Regions from separate parts of the Kitasatospora sp. GP30 genome, predicted to be linked through region 2. Evidence: predicted binding sites of a transcription regulator. Region 2 holds the regulator's gene; the other holds the start of a gene.

Region 1 (9,994 bases), on a different contig from region 2:
GAGCACCTGGAAGGCGCCGTCCTGGAGGGCGGCGGAGACCTGGACGGCGGCATGGACGCTGATCCGTCCGGCGCCCTCCGGGGCGTCCTCGTAGTAGGCGATACCGGGGCCCGTCGGAGTGATCCCGGCCGCCGCCAGTAGCTGGAACAGCTCCTCGTAGAGAGGCCCGATGACGGGGCTGATGTCGCCGGGCTCGAAGCTCGCGGCCGTCGCGGTCAGCTCCGCCACCCGCACGGCCGGGAGGCTCTTGATGATGACGTCGTTCGTGGGCATGCACCCCTCGCTCTCGATCGCTCGGAGTCTTGCCTCGACCTGCACCAGCCGCATGGCCGCCGCGGCCATGGCGGTCTCCAGCTCGGCCCGCCGCAGCCGCAGCATGCCACGCATCTCGTCCGTGGCGACCTTCTCCTCGACGATGTCCTGCACCTGCTGGAGAGTGAAGCCGAGATCCTTGAGCGCGATGACGCGGTTGAGCCGGGCGAGTTGGGCGGCGGCGTAGTAGCGGTAGCCGGTGGCAGGGTCGACATGGGCAGGGCGCAGCAGGCCGATCGCGTCATAGTGACGCAGCATCCGGACCGAGACACGGCCGTGCCGGGCGAAGTCTCCGATGGTGAACATGGTGGCTCCGAGTCCAGCGCCTGACACAGTGTGAGGGTCAAGAAGCTACTCGGCCGGCGGCGGTCTGGGCGAGGGTGTCGTGCTTGCGCGGGTACACCAGCGCGACCAGGGCTTGCTGCGTGGGCCTCAGCTTGCGGCACCGGTCATGCTCGCGGGTGACGATGAGCAGCGTGACCCACTCCGCCGACGCGTTCGGAGAGGGGCCTTCTCGCGGACGTGACAGCCTTGTGGCGAGGGCGGCCGGCGCCGCGCTCTGCGCACGCCTCTTGCTGGAGGATGACGGCGATCTCGTCGACGTCGTCGTTGACGTCGAAGAACCCCTGGATGTTCGGTGCCGCCGCGCCGTTGACGCCGACGAAGAAGGTGTAGAGGTGGCCGTCGTCCGCCTCGAGGTAGCCCGCGTAGGTCTGCGCGTTGATTGCGAACTGCTGGTTGAGCTGGTCGAAGCCGATGATGGTGCCGGGCTTGGCGAAGACCTTGCCCTTGGCCGGGCAGTTGGTGGTGCAGAAGAGGGCTCCCGTGCCGGACACACCGAGGATCGGCAGTGAGGTGCGGAACGCCTCCGCGTCGGGAGTGCGCAGCCAGTATGCGAGCAGCTGGTTGAGCCCGGTGGGCGTGACACGGTCGACCGGAACATCGCCGCGTCCGTCCGCCATCTGGAACTGAGTCGGGTCGACGTTCGCCGTCTGGGTGAGGAAGTCGTGGATGACCGGGAACCCGTCGAAGCAGTTCTTGCTGCCGCGGCTCACGGCCATGTTGCACAGGGCCAGGTTGGCGCCGAGGTTGTGGCTGACATTCAGGATCAACTTGGCGTACTCGTGGTACGGCGGCGAGACGAAGGCGGCCACCTGGGGAGTGCCGGTGTACGAGGCGGGCAGCGTGCCGTCCGGGTTGGGCCCGGTCGGCGGGGCGGTGACGGTGACGCCGGCGCGGCCCAGGGCCTCGATCAGGGCTGTGCGCCCGAATGCGTTGGGGTCCTGGATCTGGGAGATCTTCAGGGTGGGCTTGGCGTCGGCGGCGATCGTGCCGGAGAGCGTGATCCTCGTGCCGTCGGGGGACGCGGTGACCTGGATGTCGGTGGTGCCACCGGCCTCCACCGTCCGGACGTTGGAGGTGACCTGGTACGGCGCGACCTGCGGGCGCCAGCTCAGCTGGGCGGGCTGCCCGGGGGAGGCCGGCGTGGTCAGCAGGTCGATGACGTTGTCGTTGATGATGAGGGGTGTCGGCTGGGGGGCGAGCGCCGGGGGCGTGAACAGCCGCGGGTCGATGACGACATCGCCGTCGACCGTGGTGATGCCCGAGTCGCGGACCTGGTGGGCGATCTCGTCCAGGCCGGCGAGCGGGTCCTCCGGCGTGAGGGTGGCGCCCGGGATGTCGTTGGCGTAGGTGTGGTCGATGGGGGTGAAGTCGACCGACCCGTCCGGCTTTGTCCGGCCGCCCATGGTGAGGTCGCCCTGGGCGACGAGTGCCAGGTTCCCGGTGAGGGTCGATCCATTGCGGTGGCCGACCTCGTGCACCGGCGTGGTGAAGCGGTGATCCGGGTCGAGGGCGTGCCAGGCACTGGAGATGGTGATCAGCTTGATGGTCGAACCCGGCATGAAGAACTGGTCGGGGTACCTGGAGTGGATGACCCGCCCGCTCTCGGGATCGATCTCCAGCAGACCCCACTGCGCGTGCTCGTACGCGGGCTTGTTCATGATCGCCGTGATGTCGGGCCCGAGGTCGCGCTGAGAGTCCACCTCAGGTGCGGCGGCAGCTGTACCGGCCACGACCGCGAGCGTGACGCCGACGGTGGCCCAGGCCCTAAGCCGACCACGGATCTTTGATCTCATTCGCCCAGCCGTTTCTGGAGTCGGAAGCCCTGTTTGGCAGGGTGCTCACGGCGCATCACGGTAGGTGCGCGGATTCCCGAGGCGGGGCTGCGGCGCGGTGCGCTGACGACGTGTGGTGTGAAAATCATTCGATCGGTCGAAGGTGGGCGCCCCTCTGGGGTTCGGGGCGTCATGGCCGCCGCCCTACCCTGGAGGGGTGACCGAGCAGCCCACCACCCCCGACCAGTCGGCCGACGACAACGAGCAGGCCGCGGCCGAGAAGCCCGAGCCCGCTGCGGCGAAGATCGTTTTCGCGGACCCGTTCGACCGGCAGACCAGTGATGACACCGACGCCGCCTGGGGCGAGTCCTCCGGCGCGCGGGGCCTGGACTGGTACCAGAGCCAGCGCCCGCCGCACCACGGCGGCTGAGCGCGCCGCACAGCGCAGGGGTCACGGGGGTCGCGCGGGGCAGTCGGTGCGGACCGAGAAGTACTGCAGCTGGCGGGGTGCCAGCGCGCTCAGGGGCAGGGAGCCGGTGGCCAGGGCGGCCGTCGTGCAGACGACCAGGCCGGTGAGCATCGCGCCGGGGCGGTAGCAGGCAGTCTGGCGGAGGCGGTGGCGCCCGCCGCCGCCTCGGCGGATCGGGCGGAAGTCGGGCACCGGGCGGCGCGGCGGCAGCGGGGCGGGCTCGGGTGCGGGCGGCCGGTGGGTGCGGCGGTGGCGGGGAGTGGTCGATCCAGTCATGGGACCAGGGTTGCCGCGCACGGAGTCAGCCGGTAGCGCCACCCGGAAACCTGTGGATAACCCCGGGTCTGTGGACAACCACGACACCACCCGGGCTCACCCAGAGCACAACCCAGGCCCACCCGGAGCATGAAGAAGGCCTCCCGGGCAGTCCCGGGAGGCCTTCGGAAGCAGCGGCGTCAGCTCGCGGCGGAGGAGGTCGAAGAGGTCGACGTCGAGGACGAGCTGCTGGAGCTCGACGAGGACGCGGACGAGCTCGACGAGCCCGAGGAGCCGTTCGACGCCGACGAGCCGTTCGCCGACGAGCCCGACGACACCGAGCCGCTCGACGAGGACCGGCTGTCCGTCCGGTAGAAGCCCGAGCCCTTGAAGACCACGCCCACCGCCGAGAAGACCTTGCGCAGGCGGCCCTGGCAGTTCGGGCAGACGGTCAGAGCCTCGTCGGTGAACTTCTGCACCACCTCAAGGCCGTTGCCGCACTCGGTGCACTGGTACTGGTACGTGGGCACTGTGTCTTCCTCCTGGCACTCTCGCCTGATGAGTGCTAACGACGGTCCATGATGCGGCATTCCGCAGGATCAGTCCAGTGTGGCCGGCCCGGCGCGGCCTGCCACGTGCGTTCGAGCGCGGTCACCCGGCCGCCGGCTCCGCCACCGCGGGAGCCGCGTCCCCACCCCTGGCAACGGTACGGCTCGCTGCGCCCGGACCCGCCAGGAGTCGGCGCAACGTGACCAGCGCCACCAGCCCGGCGCCGGCCCCGGCCACCGGGACCAGGAAGCCCAGCGACGGCCCGCTCATGTCGATCAGCTGGCCGGCCACCGTGGAGCCGACCGCCAGGCCCAGGCCGATCGCCCCGGTCAGCCAGGTGAACGCCTCCGTCTTGGCACCGTCCGCGACCAGCGACTCCACCAGGGTGTAGCCGGTGATCAGGGTCGGCGCGATCGCCAGACCGCAGACCAGCCCGGCGATCGCCAGCGCGGTCAGGTCAGGCATCGCCCAGAGCGTGGAGCAGCCCAGCACCAGCAGGCCGTAGCTGGCCAGCATCCGCTGCTGCGGGGAGCGCCGCCAGGCGATCAGGCCGTAGAGCACCCCGGCCAGCATCGAGCCGCCGGCGAAGACGCCGTAGACGACGCCGCTGAGGTCGCCCTGCCCGGCGTGCTCGGCGAACGCGGTGACCGAGACCTGCATCGCGCCGAAGACCGAGCCGACGCCCAGGAAGGCGCCGACCAGCAGCCGCACGCCCGGCGAGGCCAGCGCGGAGGCCCGCTTCGCCCCGGGCTCGGGCAGGTGCCGGGCCGGCGCGGTGGCCCGCCGGCCGGCGAACAGCAGCCCGCCGAGCACGGTCAGCACGGCCTCCGTGATCAGCGCGGCGGCCGGGGCGACGGTGGTGGCGATGGCGCCGGCCAGCACCGGGCCGACCACGAACGTGAACTCGTCGGTCACCGACTCGAAGGCGAAGGCGGTGGTCAGGTGGGCCGGACGGTCGGCCAGTTTGGTCACCCAGCGGGCCCGGACCATCGCGCCGATCTGCGGCACCGAGGCACCGGCCGGCGCGGCGGCCAGGAAGAGCGTCCAGACCGGCGCGTGCCCCAGCGCCAGGGCGATCAGCGCACCGACGGAGACGGCGTGCACCAGCACCACCGGCACCAGTACGGCGGCCTGGCCGAGGCGGTCGGCGAGCCGGCCGGTCTGCGGGCCGACCAGCGCCTGCGCGGTGGCGGCGGTGGCCGCGACGGCGCCGGCGATGCCGTAGGAGCCGTTGGTGTCGAGCACCAGCAGCACGATGCCCAGGCTGAGCATCGCGTAGGGGAGCCGCGCGACGAACGCGGGGAGCAGGAACGTCAAGGCACCAGGGGTGCGCAGCAGTGCGGTGTAGCCCACGCGGGTGGGGGCTTCAGTGGGGTTGTCGACCGTTGGGCGGGCCGCCACGGTCGGTCCTTCCTGCTGCCTGGTAGCGACCGCCGGGGCAACGGAAAACCCCGACGGCGCCGAGAGTCGTCCTCTCGTGCGTCGACCGGGGTTGATACCGGGTCCGAGTCGCCGCCCCTGTCAACAGGGACCGTTGCCCCCTGTCAACAGGGGGAGCGCTGCCCCTGAGAAAGGGGGCCGCCGGACCGCGGCCGCCGAGCGGTCGCGCCAACTCTGCATCAGGCAGAAAGTTGCGGGTTGGATCTAGTACTACGTCTGGGCAATGGTACGGGAACGCGAAGAACTCCAGGTGTCAAGAGATCCAACAGTTCACTTGCCGTACAGCCACCCCGCCAGCTTGCCGCCCCGGTCCACGGCCCGCAGCCGCCGCTCGGTGGCCTCGCCCACCGCGTCGGTGGTGACCACCAGCAGCTCGTCACCGGAGCGCAGCACCGTGGTCCGGTCGGGCACGAAGCTCTTGTCGTCGCGGACCACCAGGGTGACCGCGGCGCCGGGCGGCAGCCGCAGTTCGCCGACCTCGACGCCGGATATTCGGGAGTCCGGCGCCAGCGCGACCGAGAGCAGCTGTCCGCGCAGCCGCTCCAGCGGTGCCGACTCGATCTCCAGGTCGTGGCCGAGCGCGCCGGCGGAGATCCGCAGCCGGCGGGCCAGCCAGGGCAGCGTGGGGCCCTGCACCAGGGTGAAGACCACCACCAGGACGAAGACGATGTTGAAGGCCTCCCGGGCGTCCGGCACCCCGCCCACCAGCGGGATGGTGGCCAGCACGATGGGCACCGCCCCGCGCAGCCCGGCCCAGCTGAGCAGCGCCTGCTCGCGCCAGGGGAGCCGGAACGGGGTGAGGGTGAGCAGCACCGAGAGCGGCCGGGCGAGCAGCACCAGCACCGCGCCGATGACCAGTGCGGGCAGCACCGCCGAGCCCATGGTGGCGGGCGTGCAGAGCAGGCCGAGCAGCACGAACATGCCGATCTGCCCGATCCAGGCCAGGCCGTCGGCGAAGCCGCGCACCGCCGGGCCGTGCGGCAGCTTGGCGTTGCCGAGCAGCACCGCGCTGACGTAGACGGCGAGGAAGCCGGAGCCGTGCAGCAGCGCGCCGGCCGCGTAGGCGAGCGAGGTGAGGGCGAGCACGGCGATGGGGTAGAGGCCGGAGGCGGGCAGGGCGATCTGCCGCAGCGCGTAGGCGCCGAGCTTGCCGACGGCCAGGCCGACGACGGCGCCGATCGCCAGCTCCATGAGGATGGTGCCGAGCAGCACGTACCAGGAGTCGAGCGGGCCGGTGGTGGCGAAGGCGACCACCAGGATGACCACGGGGGCGTCGTTGAAGCCGGACTCGGCCTCCAGCAGGCCGCTGAGCCGGGCCGGCAGTGGCACGGTGCGCAGCACCGAGAAGACGGCGGCGGCGTCGGTGGAGGAGACCACCGCGCCGAGCAGCAGCGACAGCCGCCAGTCGAGGCCGACCAGCAGGTGGGCGTCGGCGGCGGTGACGAAGACGCTGATCCCGACGCCGACGGTGGCCAGTGCGGTGGCCGCCGGCAGTACCGGTCTGATCTCGCGCCAGCTGGTCTTCAGGCCGCCCTCGGCCAGGATGACCACCAGGGCGGCGTAGCCCAGCACCTGGGTGAGTTCGGCGTTGTCAAAGGTGACGCCCAGTCCGTTCTGGCCGATGGCCATGCCGATGCCCAGGTAGAGCAGCAGGCTGGGTAGTCCGGATCTGCTGGCCAGGCGTACGGCGACTACGGCGATCAGCAGGATCGCGGAGCCTTCGAGCAGCAACTTGTTCAGATGGTCAACGGTCACGCAGGGGCACCTCGACGTCTCGGGCGTCCGTCAGGGGAGCTGCGGGCGGCAGCCGTGACGGACGGGGGCGGGGAGGGTCACTGTGGTGGGCGACGGGGTGAACGAGCCCGGTGGGGCTGTGGAGGGGCAGGGTGACACATGGTCAGCCGTGGGATCGTTACCCTGGCTAACATTTTACCCGATCTTTGCACTGGCTCTGACGGGGGGTCGGCGCGCGGCGGCGCACGGGCCAGCCCGGGCAGAGCGGCTCACCCACGCCGGGTAGGGTCCCTGTGGTTACGTTGCCCCGCTCCCTGCACCTAGGACCGAGATGCCCCGCTCGCGACGCTCCAAGAAGTTTCGGCGCGCCCGACTGCTAGTGCTATTGCTCGTCGTGCTGCTGGTGGCCGGTGTGTCGGCCGGCGGATGGTACGCGGTGGATACCGTGCGGGCCTCGTTCCCGCAGGTCAGCGGCACGGTCCAGGTGCCCGGTCTGAGCAGCTCGGTCCAGGTCAAGCGGGACGCCCAGGGGATCCCGCAGATCTACGCCGACACGTCCGAGGACCTGTTCAAGGCCCAGGGCTACGTCCAGGCCCAGGACCGGTTCTGGGAGATGGACGTGCGCCGGCACATCACGGCCGGTCGGCTCTCCGAGATGTTCGGCTCCAGCCAGGTCGACACCGACGCGTTCGTCCGCACCATGGGCTGGCGCGAGGTGGCGCAGAAGGAGTACGACACCGTCCTCACCCCGGACACCAAGAAGTACCTGCAGGCCTACTCGGACGGTGTGAACGACTGGCTGTCCAAGCACCCCGGCGGGGCCAGCGCCTCGCTGGAGTACGCGCTGCTCGGCACCGTCAACAGCGGCTACAAGCCGGAGCAGTGGACCCCGGTGGACTCGGTCTCCTGGCTGAAGGCGATGGCCTGGAACCTCTCGGGCAACGTGCAGGACGAGATCGACCGCTCGCTGCTGAGCCAGACCTTCACCCCGGACCAGATCAACCAGCTCTACCCGGACTACCCGTACGACCGGAACCCCACCATCACGCAGGGCGGCACGGTCAGCGCGGACGGCACCTACAAGCCGGCGACGGCCGCCGGCACCACCGGCGCGGTCCAGCAGAGCTCGGCGGTCACCAAGGGCCTGCAGGACGTCTCCGGCAAGATGGGCAAGCTGCCGCAGCTGCTCGGCCCGCAGGGGCAGGGCATCGGCTCCAACTCCTGGGTGATCTCCGGCAGCCACACCGTCAGCGGCAAGCCGCTGCTGGCCAACGACCCGCACCTGGGCCCCGGCCTGCCGAACGTCTGGTACCAGATGGGCCTGCACTGCCGGACCGTCAGCCCGAGCTGCCAGTACGACACGACGGGCTTCACGTTCGCCGGCATGCCGGGCGTGATCATCGGGCACAACCAGTCGATCAGCTGGGGCTTCACCAACATGGGCGCCGATGTGGCCGACCTCTACCTGGAGAAGATCACCGGTCCCGACACCTACCTGAAGGACAACCAGGACCAGAAGTTCGCCACCCGCCAGGAGACCATCAAGGTCGCCGGCGGGGCGGACCGCACCATCACCGTGCGCTCCACCAGCAACGGACTCGGCCAGTGCCCGCTGATCTCCGACCAGAGCACGGAGGAGCAGAACGTCGGCACCTACGCGCCGGTGGGCAACTCGGCGCCGGACCGCGGCACCACGGGCTACGGCGTGTCGCTGTGTTGGACGGCGCTGACGCCGGGCAAGACCATGGACGCGGTCTTCGAGTTCGACAAGGCCACCGACTTCACCTCGTTCCGCGCCGCGGCCAAGGACTTCGCCGTCCCCGCGCAGAACCTGATCTACGCCGACACCCAGAACCACATCGGCTACCAGGCGCCGGGCGTGATCCCGGTCCGCGGCAAGGGCGACGGCCGCTACCCGGCCCCGGGCTGGGACTCCAGCTACGACTGGAAGGGCTACCTGGACTTCAAGAGCCTGCCCTGGGTGGAGGACCCGCCGTCCGGCTACATCGTCACCGCCAACCAGCCGGTGGCCGACCAGAGCTACAAGCCGCTGATCACCAACGACTGGGAGTACGGCACCCGGGCCAAGGAGATCACCGACCAGATCCAGGCCCGGCTGGCCAACGGCGGCAAGATCTCGCCGGACGACATGCAGTCGATCCAGCTGGACAACGCCAGCGTGATGGCCAAGACCCTGGTCCCGCTGCTGCTCAAGGAGCAGATCACCGACCCGTACGTGCGCCAGGCCCAGGACCTGCTGAAGGACTGGAACTACAACCAGGACGCCGACTCGGCCGCCGCCGCCTACTACAACGGCGTCTGGCGCCAGCTGCTCACCCTGTCCTTCGGGCAGAAGTTCCCGGCCTCGGTGCGCGCCCAGGGCGACTGCCTGCTGGTCGCGCAGAAGGTGGACGCCAACCAGCCGGCCGGCTCGCTCGGCGGTGAAACCAAGATCGTCACCCAGTGCGGCACCCGCAAGCCCAGCCAGGCCCAGCCCGACGGCGGCGACCGCTGGATGGAGGTCGTCCGGCAGCAGCTGGCCAACCCCAACAGCCCGTGGTGGGACTACGTCGACTCCAACCACGTGCAGCAGCACGGCCTGGACAACCTGCTGAAGGAGGCGATGAAGGACGCCCGCCAGGACCTCACCGCCCACCTCGGCAAGGACATCTCCACATGGAGCTGGGGCCGGCTGCACCAGCTGAGCCTCAACGAGCAGACCCTGGGCACCGACAACTCCTCGATCGCCTCGGGCCTGGTGCACCGGCTGCTCAACCGCGGGCCGTTCCAGATGTCCGGCGGCTCGGCGGCGGTCGACGCCACCGGCTGGACCGCCGCGGCCGGCTACGACGTGGACTGGATCCCGTCGATGCGGATGGTGGTCGACCTGAACGACTTCAACGCCTCGCGCTGGATCAACGTGGGCGGCGAGTCGGGGCACGCCTTCAACGACAACTACGACGACCAGACCGGCCTGTGGGCCCAGGGCAAGATGCTGACTTGGGCGTACTCCGGCCAAGCGGTGGACCAGGCGACCAAGAACACCCTGACCCTGCAACCCTGATCGCCGGACCCCGGGCCCGCCCTGACGCACCGTCAGGGCGGGCCTTCGCTTTTG
Region 2 (9,994 bases):
CTGCCCCTGGTACACCTCGCTGACCTCGTCCAGGGTGATCGTGCGACCGTCCAGCTCGACGGCGGCCTGCCGCTGCAGCTTCCCGACGATCGGGCCGCGCAGGCCGAACTCGGCCAGCTTCTCGGGCAGCAGCCGCCGACCGCCCGGCTCGATCAGCCGGTAGCCGTACGAGTCCACCGGGTGGGAGAGCGCCACCGCCTCCATGACGAACGGGGCGTCGGGCACCGGGACCGGGCCGGACGACCGGATCGGGTGCTCGGGCACCTCCGCGGTCTGGTGGTAGGCGGTGGCCTGCCGCAGCCGGTCGAAGTAGACCTGGCCGCTCGCCGGGTAGTAGGCGTGCACCGGGTGCGGCACCTTGTCCAGGTTGATCCGCTGGATCACCCCGGCCAGGCCAAGGCTGTGGTCGCCGTGGAAGTGCGTGACGCAGATCCGGGTCAGGTCGGTGGCCGAGACCCCGGCGTGCAGCATCTGCCGCTGGGTGCCCTCGCCCGGGTCGAAGAGCAGGCCCTCGCCGTCCCAGCGCAGCAGGTAGCCGTTGTGGTTGCGGTGCCGGGTGGGCACCTGGCTGGCCGTGCCGAGGACGACGAGTTCGCGGTTGGACACCGTCAGACCATGCCCTCGTGGAATGCGGCGCCACCGAGCACGTGCACATGGGCGTGGAAGACGGTCTGGCCGGCGCCCGCACCGGTGTTGAAGATCATCCGGTAGCCGTGGTCGGCGATCTTCTCGTCGGCGGCCACCCCGGCGGCCTCGGTCAGCAGGGCGGCGGCGAGCTCCGGGTCGCCGGCGGCCAGCGTGGCGGCGTTCGGGTAGTGGTCCTTGGGGACGACCAGCACATGGGTGGGCGCCTGCGGGTTGATGTCCCGGAAGGCGAGGGTGCGCTCGGTCTCGCGGACCACGCTGGCCGGGATGGCACCGGCGACGATCTTGCAGAAGATGCAGTCGGGGTCGAGCTGGTCGGCCATGGGGAGGGCTCCCGGTAGGTCGGCGATGGGTTGCTGACGATCCGCCAACCTACCGGAAGCACCTTTCGATCAGGGCAGCGCCGGCGGGGTCCTGGCCGGCTGCTCGGCGAGCCCGGCGAGCGCGATCCGCACCGCCTCGGCCAGCTGCGGGTCCTCGCCGGCCGCCCACTGGTGCGGGGCGATCTCCACCTCGACGTCCGGGGTGACCCCGCGGTTCTCCAGGCCCCAGCCGTAACCCTCGATCCAGATCGCGTACTTGGGCTGGGTGACCCCGGTGCCGTCGACCAGGCTGTAGCGGCTGTCGATGCCGATCACGCCGCCCCAGGTGCGGGTGCCGACCACCGGACCGATGCCGAGCGCCTGGATCGCCGCGTTGACGATGTCGCCGTCCGAGCCGGAGTGCTCGTCGGCCAGCGCCACCACCGGGCCGCGCGGGGCGTCGTTCGGGTAGCTCTCCGCGGTGGCCATGTCGCGGGCCACCCCCCAGCCGACGATCCGCCGGGCGAGCTTCTCGATGATCAGCTGCGAGGTGTGCCCGCCGCTGTTGCCGCGCAGGTCCACCAGCAGGCCCTCCCTGGCCACCTCCACCCGCAGGTCGCGGTGGAGTTGGGCCCAGCCGGCGCTCATCATGTCCGGCACGTGCAGGTAGCCGAGCCGGCCACCGGAGAGTTCACGGACCGCGGCCCGCCGCCCGGCCACCCAGTCGTGGTAGCGCAGCGCCTCGTCACTGGCGACCGGCACGGCCACCGGGTGGCGCACCGTGCCGTCTTTCTGACGGACCGTCAACTCGACCGGCTGGCCTGCCGTTCCGGCCAGCAGCGGAGCCGGTCCGGTCACCGGGTCGACCGGTCGGCCGTCCACCGCGAGCAGCGCGTCGCCCGGGCGGATCGCCACCCCGGGCTGGGCCAGCGGGGAGCGGGCCCGCGGGTCGGAGGACTCCCCGGGCAGGATCCGGGCGATCCGCCAGACGTCGCCGTCGCGCTCCAGGTCGGCGCCGAGCAGGCCCTGCGGACGCGAGCCGAAACCGCCGCGGCCGGGCGGCGAGACGTAGGAGTGCGAGGTGCCCAGCTCGCCGACCACCTCCCAGAGCAGGTCGACCAGGTCGTCGTGCGAACCGAGCCGCTCCACCAGCGGGCGGTACCTGGCCAGCGCGCCCGCCCAGTCGAAGCCGCCCAGGTCGGCCCGCCAGTAGTTGTCGCGCATCAGGCGGCCGTTCTCGTCGAACATCTGCCGCCACTCGGCCGCCGGGTCCACGGTGATCCGCAACCGGGCCAGGTCGACCCCGGCCTCGTCGTCCTCGCCGGCCTTGCGGTCGGCGGGGACGATCCGCAGCTCGCCGCCGTCCAGCACCGCCAGCCGGCTGCCGTCGCCGCTCACCTGGAAGGTGTCCAGGCTGTCCACCAGCTGCTCGGCCCGCAGCTTGCGCAGGTCGAAGCGCTCCAGCACCGGGCCGGGGCGCTCGTCCTCGGGGGTGGCGGCGTCGTCGCCGAGCATGCCGACCACCGGGTACCTGGTCCACAGCAGGCCGTCCTTGGCGGCCCGCAGGGTGCCGAACCGGCCGCCCTCGACCGGGAACGCCACGATCCGGTCGGCCAGCCCGTCCAGGTCGACCACGGTGCCGGCGGGCTCCGCCGCGGCCTCCTCGGTCGAGTCGCCCCCGGCCTTCTCCGGCTTGGCAGCGGGCTTGTCGTCCTCACCGTCGACCGGGCGGCCCAGCCGCTGCGGACCGAACGGCGACGGCGTGTCGGCCGCCAGGGTCAGCAGGTAGGGGCGGGCGCCGGTCGGGAACCCCAGGTCGAAGCTGTGCGCGTCGTAGACCGGGTCGAAGTTGCGCACCGACAGGAAGGCCAGGTGCCTGCCGTCCGCGGTGAAGGCCGGGGAGGTGTCGACGAAGCGCTGCGGAGTGGCCTCGGCGACGGTGCCGGTGGCGATCTCGGCGAGCATGATCTGCCGCACCGACCCGCCCAGGCCCGGCTGCGACCAGGCCAGCCAGTCCGACTCCGGGGCGAAGACCAGGCCGCTGACCTCGCCGTCCCGGCTGTGCGCCAGCTCGCGCACCGTGTCGTCGCCCAGGCCCACCAGCAGCACCCGGCCGTCGTGCGCGGCCACCGCAGCCCGACGGCCGTCCGGGGCGATCACCAGGGAGAGCACCCGGCCGAGCCGGCCTGCGGCCAGTCGGCGGCGCTCCGCTCCGAGCACCTCCGGGGCGTACTCCAGGGCGTCGTCACCCTCCGCGTCGGTCACCCAGAGCGCGCCCTGCGGGCCGTCCTCGTCGACGGGCGGGACCACCCGGGCCAGCCGGGCCCGCACGCCGGGCGTCTCGGACAGCACCCGGGCCGGCCCCTCCCGGTGGGTCAGCCAGTGCACGCCGCCGCGCACCACCACGGCGGCGGCCCTGGCGGTGGCGTCCGGGGCGGCGGTCTCCACCCGGCCGGCGGCGGACAGCGGGTAGCGGCGGCGGCCACTGCGCGGGCCGGCCGGGGTGACCTCCAGCCGGCGCGGAGCGGCGTCCGCGTCCAGGCTGTCCAGCAGCCACAGGTCGCCGGCGCTGTGCCAGACCACCCGGGTGCCGTCGGTGCCGGCACCCCGGGCGTAGAAGTCGCCGTCCGGGGTGTGGCGGCGCAGGTCGGTGCCGTCGGGGCGGCTGGAGTAGAGGTGGCCGCAGCCCTCGTGGTCGCTGAGGAAGGCGATGCGGTCGCCTACCCAGAGCGGGGACTCGATGTTGCCGTCCAGCTCCTGGTGGATCCGGTGGAACTCTCCTCCCCCAGCCTCCGGCCGGGAGGTGCCCCCAGTGCTGCCGATCCACAACTTGCCCGCGGTGCCGCCCCGGTAGCGCTTCCAGCGGGCCGGCTCCAGCGAGTAGGCGGAGAGCAGCAGGACGCCGTCCGAGTCGGGGGCGAAGGCCAGGTTGCCGATCGGGCCGTAGGGCAGCTTGCGCGGGCTGCCGCCGTCCAGCGGCACGGCGAAGGCCCAGGCCTGACGGCTGGTCGGCTGGCCGGCGGAGGTGATCGCGACCGGTTCGCCGTCCTTGGTCCAGCCGCGCAGCAGGGTGCGGCTGGTGCTGCCCCAGTGGGTCAGGCGGCGGGCCTCGCCGCCGTCCACCGAGGCCGCGTGGATCTCGGCGGAGCCGTCCCGGCTGGCGGTCCAGGCGATGGTGCGGCCGTCGGGCGAGAAGCGCGGGTGGGAGACCGGTGAGCGGTCGGCGGTCAGCCGCCAGGCGCGGCCGCCGTCGAGCGGTGCGAGCCAGACGTCGTCCTCGGCGACGAAGGTCACCAGGTCGCCGTGCAGATGGGGATGGCGCAGGTAGGCGCCGCCGGTGGAGGTGCTCTCGGTGTCCGTCACCCGGTCAGGTTATGCACCCCGTGGGGCCCGGGACCACCGATTCCCGGGAGCCGGTCCAGGCGGTCGGCGAACGGTCAGGCCCAGCGGCCGGTCCGCCCGAGCAGCAGCGCCCCGGCGGCCACCCCGGCGGTGGAGGTGCGCAGCACCGAGGGGCCCAACCGGTACGGCTTGGCGCCGGCCTCGGCGAAGGCGGCGAGCTCCTCCGGGCTCACCCCGCCCTCCGGGCCGACCACCAGCACGATCTCCCCGGCGGTCGGCAGCTCGGCGGCGGCCAGCGGCTCGGCGCCCTCCTCGTGCAGCACCGCCGCGAACGCCGCCCGGGCCAGCAGCGGCGCCAGTTGACGGGTCGTCATCGGCTCGCCCACCTCGGGGAAGCGCAGCCGGCGGGACTGCTTGCCGGCCTCCCGGGCGGTGGCCCGCCACTTGGCCAGCGCCTTGGCGCCGCGATCGCCCTTCCACTGGGTGATGCAGCGGGACGCCGACCAGGGGATCACCGCGTCCACCCCGACCTCGGTCATGGTCTCCACGGCGAGCTCGCCGCGGTCGCCCTTGGGGAGCGCCTGCACCACGGTGATCCGGGGGCTCGGCTCGGGCTCGGCGCGCAGCTCGGCCACGGTGACGTCGAGCGCGTCCTTGCCGTGCACCGCGGCGACGGTGCCGAAGGCTCCCAGGCCCAGGCCGTCGGTCAGGGTGACCGCCTCGCCCGCCTCCAGCCGCTTCACGGCGACGGCGTGCCGCCCCTCGGCGCCGTCCAGCCGGACCACGGCGCCGGGTGCGGCGGCGGCCAGTCGGGCGGTGTCGACGATGAAGACGGGTGCGGTCATCAGTGGAGCCTTCTGGGGTGGGCGCAGCCCCGGGTCAAACGACCCGGGGCTGCGGCGGTACGTGCTGGGTAACGACGGCTCAGCGGCCGTTGAAGGCGTCCTTCAGGCGCGAGAACAGCCCCTGCTGACCGGGCGCGAAATGGCCGGACGGCCGCTCCTCGCCGCGCAGCGCCGAGAGCCGGCGCAGCAGCTCCTCCTGCTCGGGGTCGAGCTTGGTGGGCGTCTGCACCTCGACATGCACTATCAGGTCGCCTCGGCCGCCCCCGCGCAGGTGGGTGACACCGCGGCCGTGCAGCGGGATCGACTGGCCGGACTGGGTGCCGGGCCGGATGTCGACCTCCTCCGGGCCGTCCAGGGTCTGCAGCGGCACCTGGGTGCCGAGCGCCGCCGCCGTCATCGGGATGGTGACGGTGCAGTGCAGGTCGTCGCCGCGGCGCTGGAAGGTGGGGTGGCTGGTCTCGGCGATCTCCACGTAGAGGTCGCCGGCCGGGCCGCCGCCGGGGCCGACCTCGCCCTCGCCGGCCAGCTGGATCCGGGTGCCGTTGTCGACACCGGCAGGGATCTTGACGGTGAGGGTGCGGCGGGCCCGGACCCGGCCGTCGCCGGCGCACTCGGGGCACGGGGTCGGCACCACGGTGCCGAAGCCCTGGCACTGCGGGCACGGGCGGGAGGTCATGACCTGGCCCAGGAAGGACCGGGTGACCTGGGAGACCTCGCCCTTGCCGCGGCACATGTCACAGGTCTGCGCGGTGGTGCCGGGGGCCGCGCCCTCGCCGCTGCAGGTGGTGCAGGTGACGGCGGTGTCGACCTGGAGTTCCTTGGTGGTGCCGAAGGCGGCCTCCTCCAGGGTGATCTCCAGGCGGATCATCGCGTCCTGGCCGCGCCGGGTGCGCGAGCGGGGCCCGCGCTGGCCGGCCGCCGCGCCGAAGAAGGCGTCCATGATGTCGGAGAAGCCGAAGCCCGCCGCACCGGCGCCGAAGCCGCCCGCGCCGCCGCCGTTGGGCGACAGCGGATCGCCGCCGAGGTCGTAGACCTGGCGCTTCTGCGGGTCGGAGAGCACCTCGTAGGCGGCGTTGATCTCCTTGAACCGCTCCTGCGTCTTCGGGTCCGGGTTGACGTCCGGGTGCAGTTCACGTGCCAGGCGCCGGAACGCCTTCTTGATCTCGTCCTGCCCCGCGTCGCGTCGGACGCCGAGTACCGCGTAGTAGTCCGTGGCCACCAATGACTCCGCTTGTTCCGCCTCTAGACAGTATTGCTAAGGGTTGGGCTGCTATGGGTTGTTGCTATGACTCGGCGAGGATCTGCCCCACGTACCGGGCCACCGCCCGGACCGCCCCCATGGTGCCGGGGTAGTCCATCCGGGTCGGCCCGATGACTCCGAGTTTGGCCACGCTCTCATCGCCCGAACCGTAACCGACCGAGACGACCGACGTGGAATTCAGGCCCTCGTAGTCGTTCTCACGTCCGATCCGGACGGTCATGCCGCCGTCATTGGTCTCGCCGAGCAGGCGGAGCAGGACCACCTGCTCCTCCAACGCCTCCAGCACCGGCTGGATGGTGAGCGGGAAGTCGTGGCCGAACCGGGTGAGGTTGGCGGTGCCGGCCAGCATGATCCGCTCCTCGCTCTGTTCGACCAGGGACTCGAAGAAGGTGGAGAGCACCGTGGAGACGATCGGGCGCTCGGCCGGCTCGAAGGACAGCGGCAGGTCCTCGACCAGGGCCGGCACCTCCGGGAACCGGCAGCCGCCCGCCCTGGCGTTCAACCGGGCCCGCAGCTCGGCCAGCGTGTTCTCGCCGATCGGCGCGGGGCAGTCCACCATACGCTGCTCGACCCGGCCGGTGTTGGTGATCAGGACCAGCAGCACCTTGGTGGGGGCCAGCATCACCAGCTCGACGTGACGGACCGAGGAGCGGATCAGCGACGGGTACTGCACCACCGCGACCTGCCTGGTCAGCTGGGCCAGCAGCCGCACGGTGCGGGCCACCACGTCGTCCAGGTCGACCGCGCCGTCCAGGAAATGGCGGATCGCACGGCGCTCGGGCGCGCTCATCGGCTTGATCTCGGCCAGCCGGTCGACGAACAGCCGGTAGCCCTTGTCGGTCGGGATCCGGCCGGCGCTGGTGTGCGGCTGCTGGATGTAGCCGTCGTCCTCCAGCGTGGCCATGTCGTTGCGCACGGTCGCCGGGGAGACGCCCAGGTTGTGGCGCTCGACCAGGGCCTTGGAGCCGACCGGCTCCTCGGTGCCGACGTAGTCCTGCACGATGGCGCGCAGCACGGCCAGCTTGCGGTCGTCCAGCGGCAGGGTGCCGGGGTGCTCGACGGGTGCGGCGGGGCGGGTCGCCGGGGTGCGGGCCGGACGCCGGTTCGGCGCCTTGGCCCTGGCGGCTCGGGACGAGGTGGACGACGACGAGCTGCCAACGACCGGCTCGCCGCCGGTTGCGCGCGGATCGGATTCCGGTTCGTCGAACATGGCACGCACCTCCCTCTTCGCACGTTGTCCTGGTGCCAGGCCCTGCACTCTCCGTAGGTCGGCTGGCACTCTGCATTGAAGAGTGCCAGAACCGTACCTGCCAGTGTAAGGCCCGGGTCCGACGGCAGGAACGCCCTGTGGCGGGGATGAAGCACGGATCACGTGTGGAAGTCCCGCCAGGTGGGTGCCCGCCGCCGCCCGAAGTGGCAGCATCGATATCAGTCACGACGGATGGACCCTAGGAGCAGAAATGTCGGCGTCCGGCACCCACACCCGCTTTGCTCCCGATCGGGGTCTGACCGGTCGGATGGTCACCACGATGTTCTTCATCGGGCTGCTGTACGTCGGTTTCACCGGAATCCTGATCGTGCTGCTGAAGGGCGCGTGGCCGCTGATCGTGCTGCTCTCCGGCGGCCTGTTCATCGCGCAGTTCTGGTTCAGCGACAAGATCACCCAGCGGGCGATGGGCGCCCACGAGGTCACCCCCGAGCAGTACCCGCAGCTGCACGGCACCATTGACCGGCTCTGCGCGCTGGCCGACATGCCCAAGCCCCGGGTCGCGGTGGCCGACAACGACATGCCCAACGCCTTCGCCACCGGCCGCAACCCGAACAACGCGGTGGTCTGCGTCACCACCGGCCTGCTGCGCCGGCTGGAGCCGGAGGAGCTGGAGGGCGTGCTGGCGCACGAGCTGTCGCACGTCGCCCACCGGGACGTCGCGGTGATGACCATCGCCGGGTTCCTCGGCGTGCTGGCCGGCGCGATCACCCGGATCGCGCTCTACACCGGGATGTGGGGCGGCGGCGGCAACCGGAACAACAACAACAATGACAACGCCGCCATCGCGATCGTGCTGGTCTCGCTGGTCAGCATGGTGGTCTACGCGATCAGCTTCCTGCTCACCCGGCTGCTCTCCCGCTACCGGGAGCTGGCCGCCGACCGGGCCGCCGCCCAGCTCACCGGCCGGCCCAGCGCGCTGGCCTCGGCGCTGACCAAGGTGACCGGGCAGATCGGCGCGATCCCGACCCAGGACCTGCGCAAGGCCCAGCCGTACAACGCCTTCTTCTTCGCCCCCGCGCTGAGCACCAAGGAGGTGGCGAGCCAGCTGCTGTCCACCCACCCGAGCCTGGAGCAGCGGCTGGCGCAGCTGGAGAAGATCTCCGGCGAGCTGGGGCGCTGAGCCCCTCCCCGCACGAACTCACCGCACGAACGGAAGGCAACGATCCGTGGGATTCCTGGACGCCCTGCTGGGCCGCAGCAAGCCGGTCAAGCCGGACCTCGACCAGCTCTTCGGCATCCCGTCCGCGGCGCTCACCCTGGAGGCCGCCGCCGGGTTCATCCCCACCGGGTTGGGCTCGGTCTGCTTCGCCGCCGTGGAGGGCGGCGCCTTCCATGAGGTGGAGGCGCAGGTGCGGGCCCTGCTGGACGCCGACACGTCCAATGGCGGTGTGCCGGTGGAGGCCAGCCGGGACGAGTACGGCTACTCCTGGCTGCTCGCCCGGCACCTCCCGGAGGAGCTGCCCGAGCTGGTCAACGACCTGCACGCGGTCAACAGCGAGCTGGAGGCCAACGGCTTCGGGCCGCAGCTGCTCTGCTCGATCGTGACCTTCAAGAACGACGAGGGCCAGTCGCTGGGCCTGGTCTACCTCTACAAGCGGGGCACCTTCTACCCGTTCGCGCCGATGCCCGGCGGCGGGGAGCGGCGCAACAGCCCGCTGGAGCTGCAGATGAAGGGGATGCTGGCCAACGACCTGCGGGTGGAGCAGGACCTCAGCCGCTGGTTCCCGGTCTGGGGCGCGCCGGGGCTGTGACCGCGCGCTGACGGGCCGTCTGGTTTAGTTCCGGCATGCGCAGCAAGCACTACGGACCTGATCTGACCCCGCCATGGAAGAAGCAGGCACCCGCGCCCGAGGTGGCCGCCGAGCGGGACCTGGTGGTGGAGGAGGCCGCGACCGGCTTCTGCGGTGCGGTGGTGCGCTGCGAGAAGACCGCCGAGGGGCTGACCGTCACCCTGGAGGACCGGTTCGGCAAGCGCCGGGTCTTCCCGATGGTCCCGCGCGGCTTCCTGCTGGACGGCAAGGCGGTGACCCTGGTCCGCCCGGCCGGCCCGGCCCCGGCGAAGGGGCCGGGCCGGACCGCCTCCGGCTCGATCTCCGTGCCCGGCGCCCGGGCCCGGGTCGCGCGGGAGTCGAGGATCTACGTGGAGGGCCGGCACGACGCCGAGCTGGTCGAGCGGGTCTGGGGCGATGACCTGCGGATCGAGGGCGTGGTCGTCGAGTACCTGGAGGGCATCGACGACCTGCCCGCGATCGTGGCCGAGTTCGCCCCCGGCGCCGGCCGGCGCCTCGGCGTGCTGGTGGACCACCTGCTGCCGGGCACCAAGGAGCAC

Evidence for each region. The regulator HrcA, encoded in region 2, represses chaperone genes, less so after heat shock. The targets are predictions, from matches to a motif close to TTNGCACTCNGNNNNNCNGAGTGCNAA.
Region 1: the regulator HrcA is predicted to act here: its motif matches at 3,696-3,722, upstream of P3T35_RS31065 (FmdB family zinc ribbon protein).

What each region holds. Positions count from the first base shown of each region.
Region 1 covers NZ_JARZAH010000033.1:5,611-15,604, forward strand. The annotation lists gene P3T35_RS31045 (MerR family transcriptional regulator) at 1-618, opposite strand, end outside; gene dacB (D-alanyl-D-alanine carboxypeptidase/D-alanyl-D-alanine-endopeptidase) at 762-2,387, opposite strand; gene P3T35_RS31055 (hypothetical protein) at 2,647-2,859, shown strand; gene P3T35_RS31060 (hypothetical protein) at 2,881-3,174, opposite strand; gene P3T35_RS31065 (FmdB family zinc ribbon protein) at 3,354-3,683, opposite strand; gene P3T35_RS31070 (MFS transporter) at 3,805-5,103, opposite strand; gene P3T35_RS31075 (potassium/proton antiporter) at 5,413-6,897, opposite strand; gene P3T35_RS31080 (penicillin acylase family protein) at 7,208-9,940, shown strand.
Region 2 covers NZ_JARZAH010000002.1:113,981-123,974, reverse strand. The annotation lists gene P3T35_RS03790 (ribonuclease Z) at 1-606, opposite strand, end outside; gene P3T35_RS03785 (histidine triad nucleotide-binding protein) at 609-968, opposite strand; gene P3T35_RS03780 (S41 family peptidase) at 1,038-4,310, opposite strand; gene P3T35_RS03775 (16S rRNA (uracil(1498)-N(3))-methyltransferase) at 4,385-5,134, opposite strand; gene dnaJ (molecular chaperone DnaJ) at 5,214-6,353, opposite strand; gene hrcA (heat-inducible transcriptional repressor HrcA) at 6,418-7,605, opposite strand; gene htpX (zinc metalloprotease HtpX) at 7,856-8,785, shown strand; gene P3T35_RS03755 (hypothetical protein) at 8,832-9,416, shown strand; gene P3T35_RS03750 (DUF3097 domain-containing protein) at 9,452-9,994, shown strand, end outside.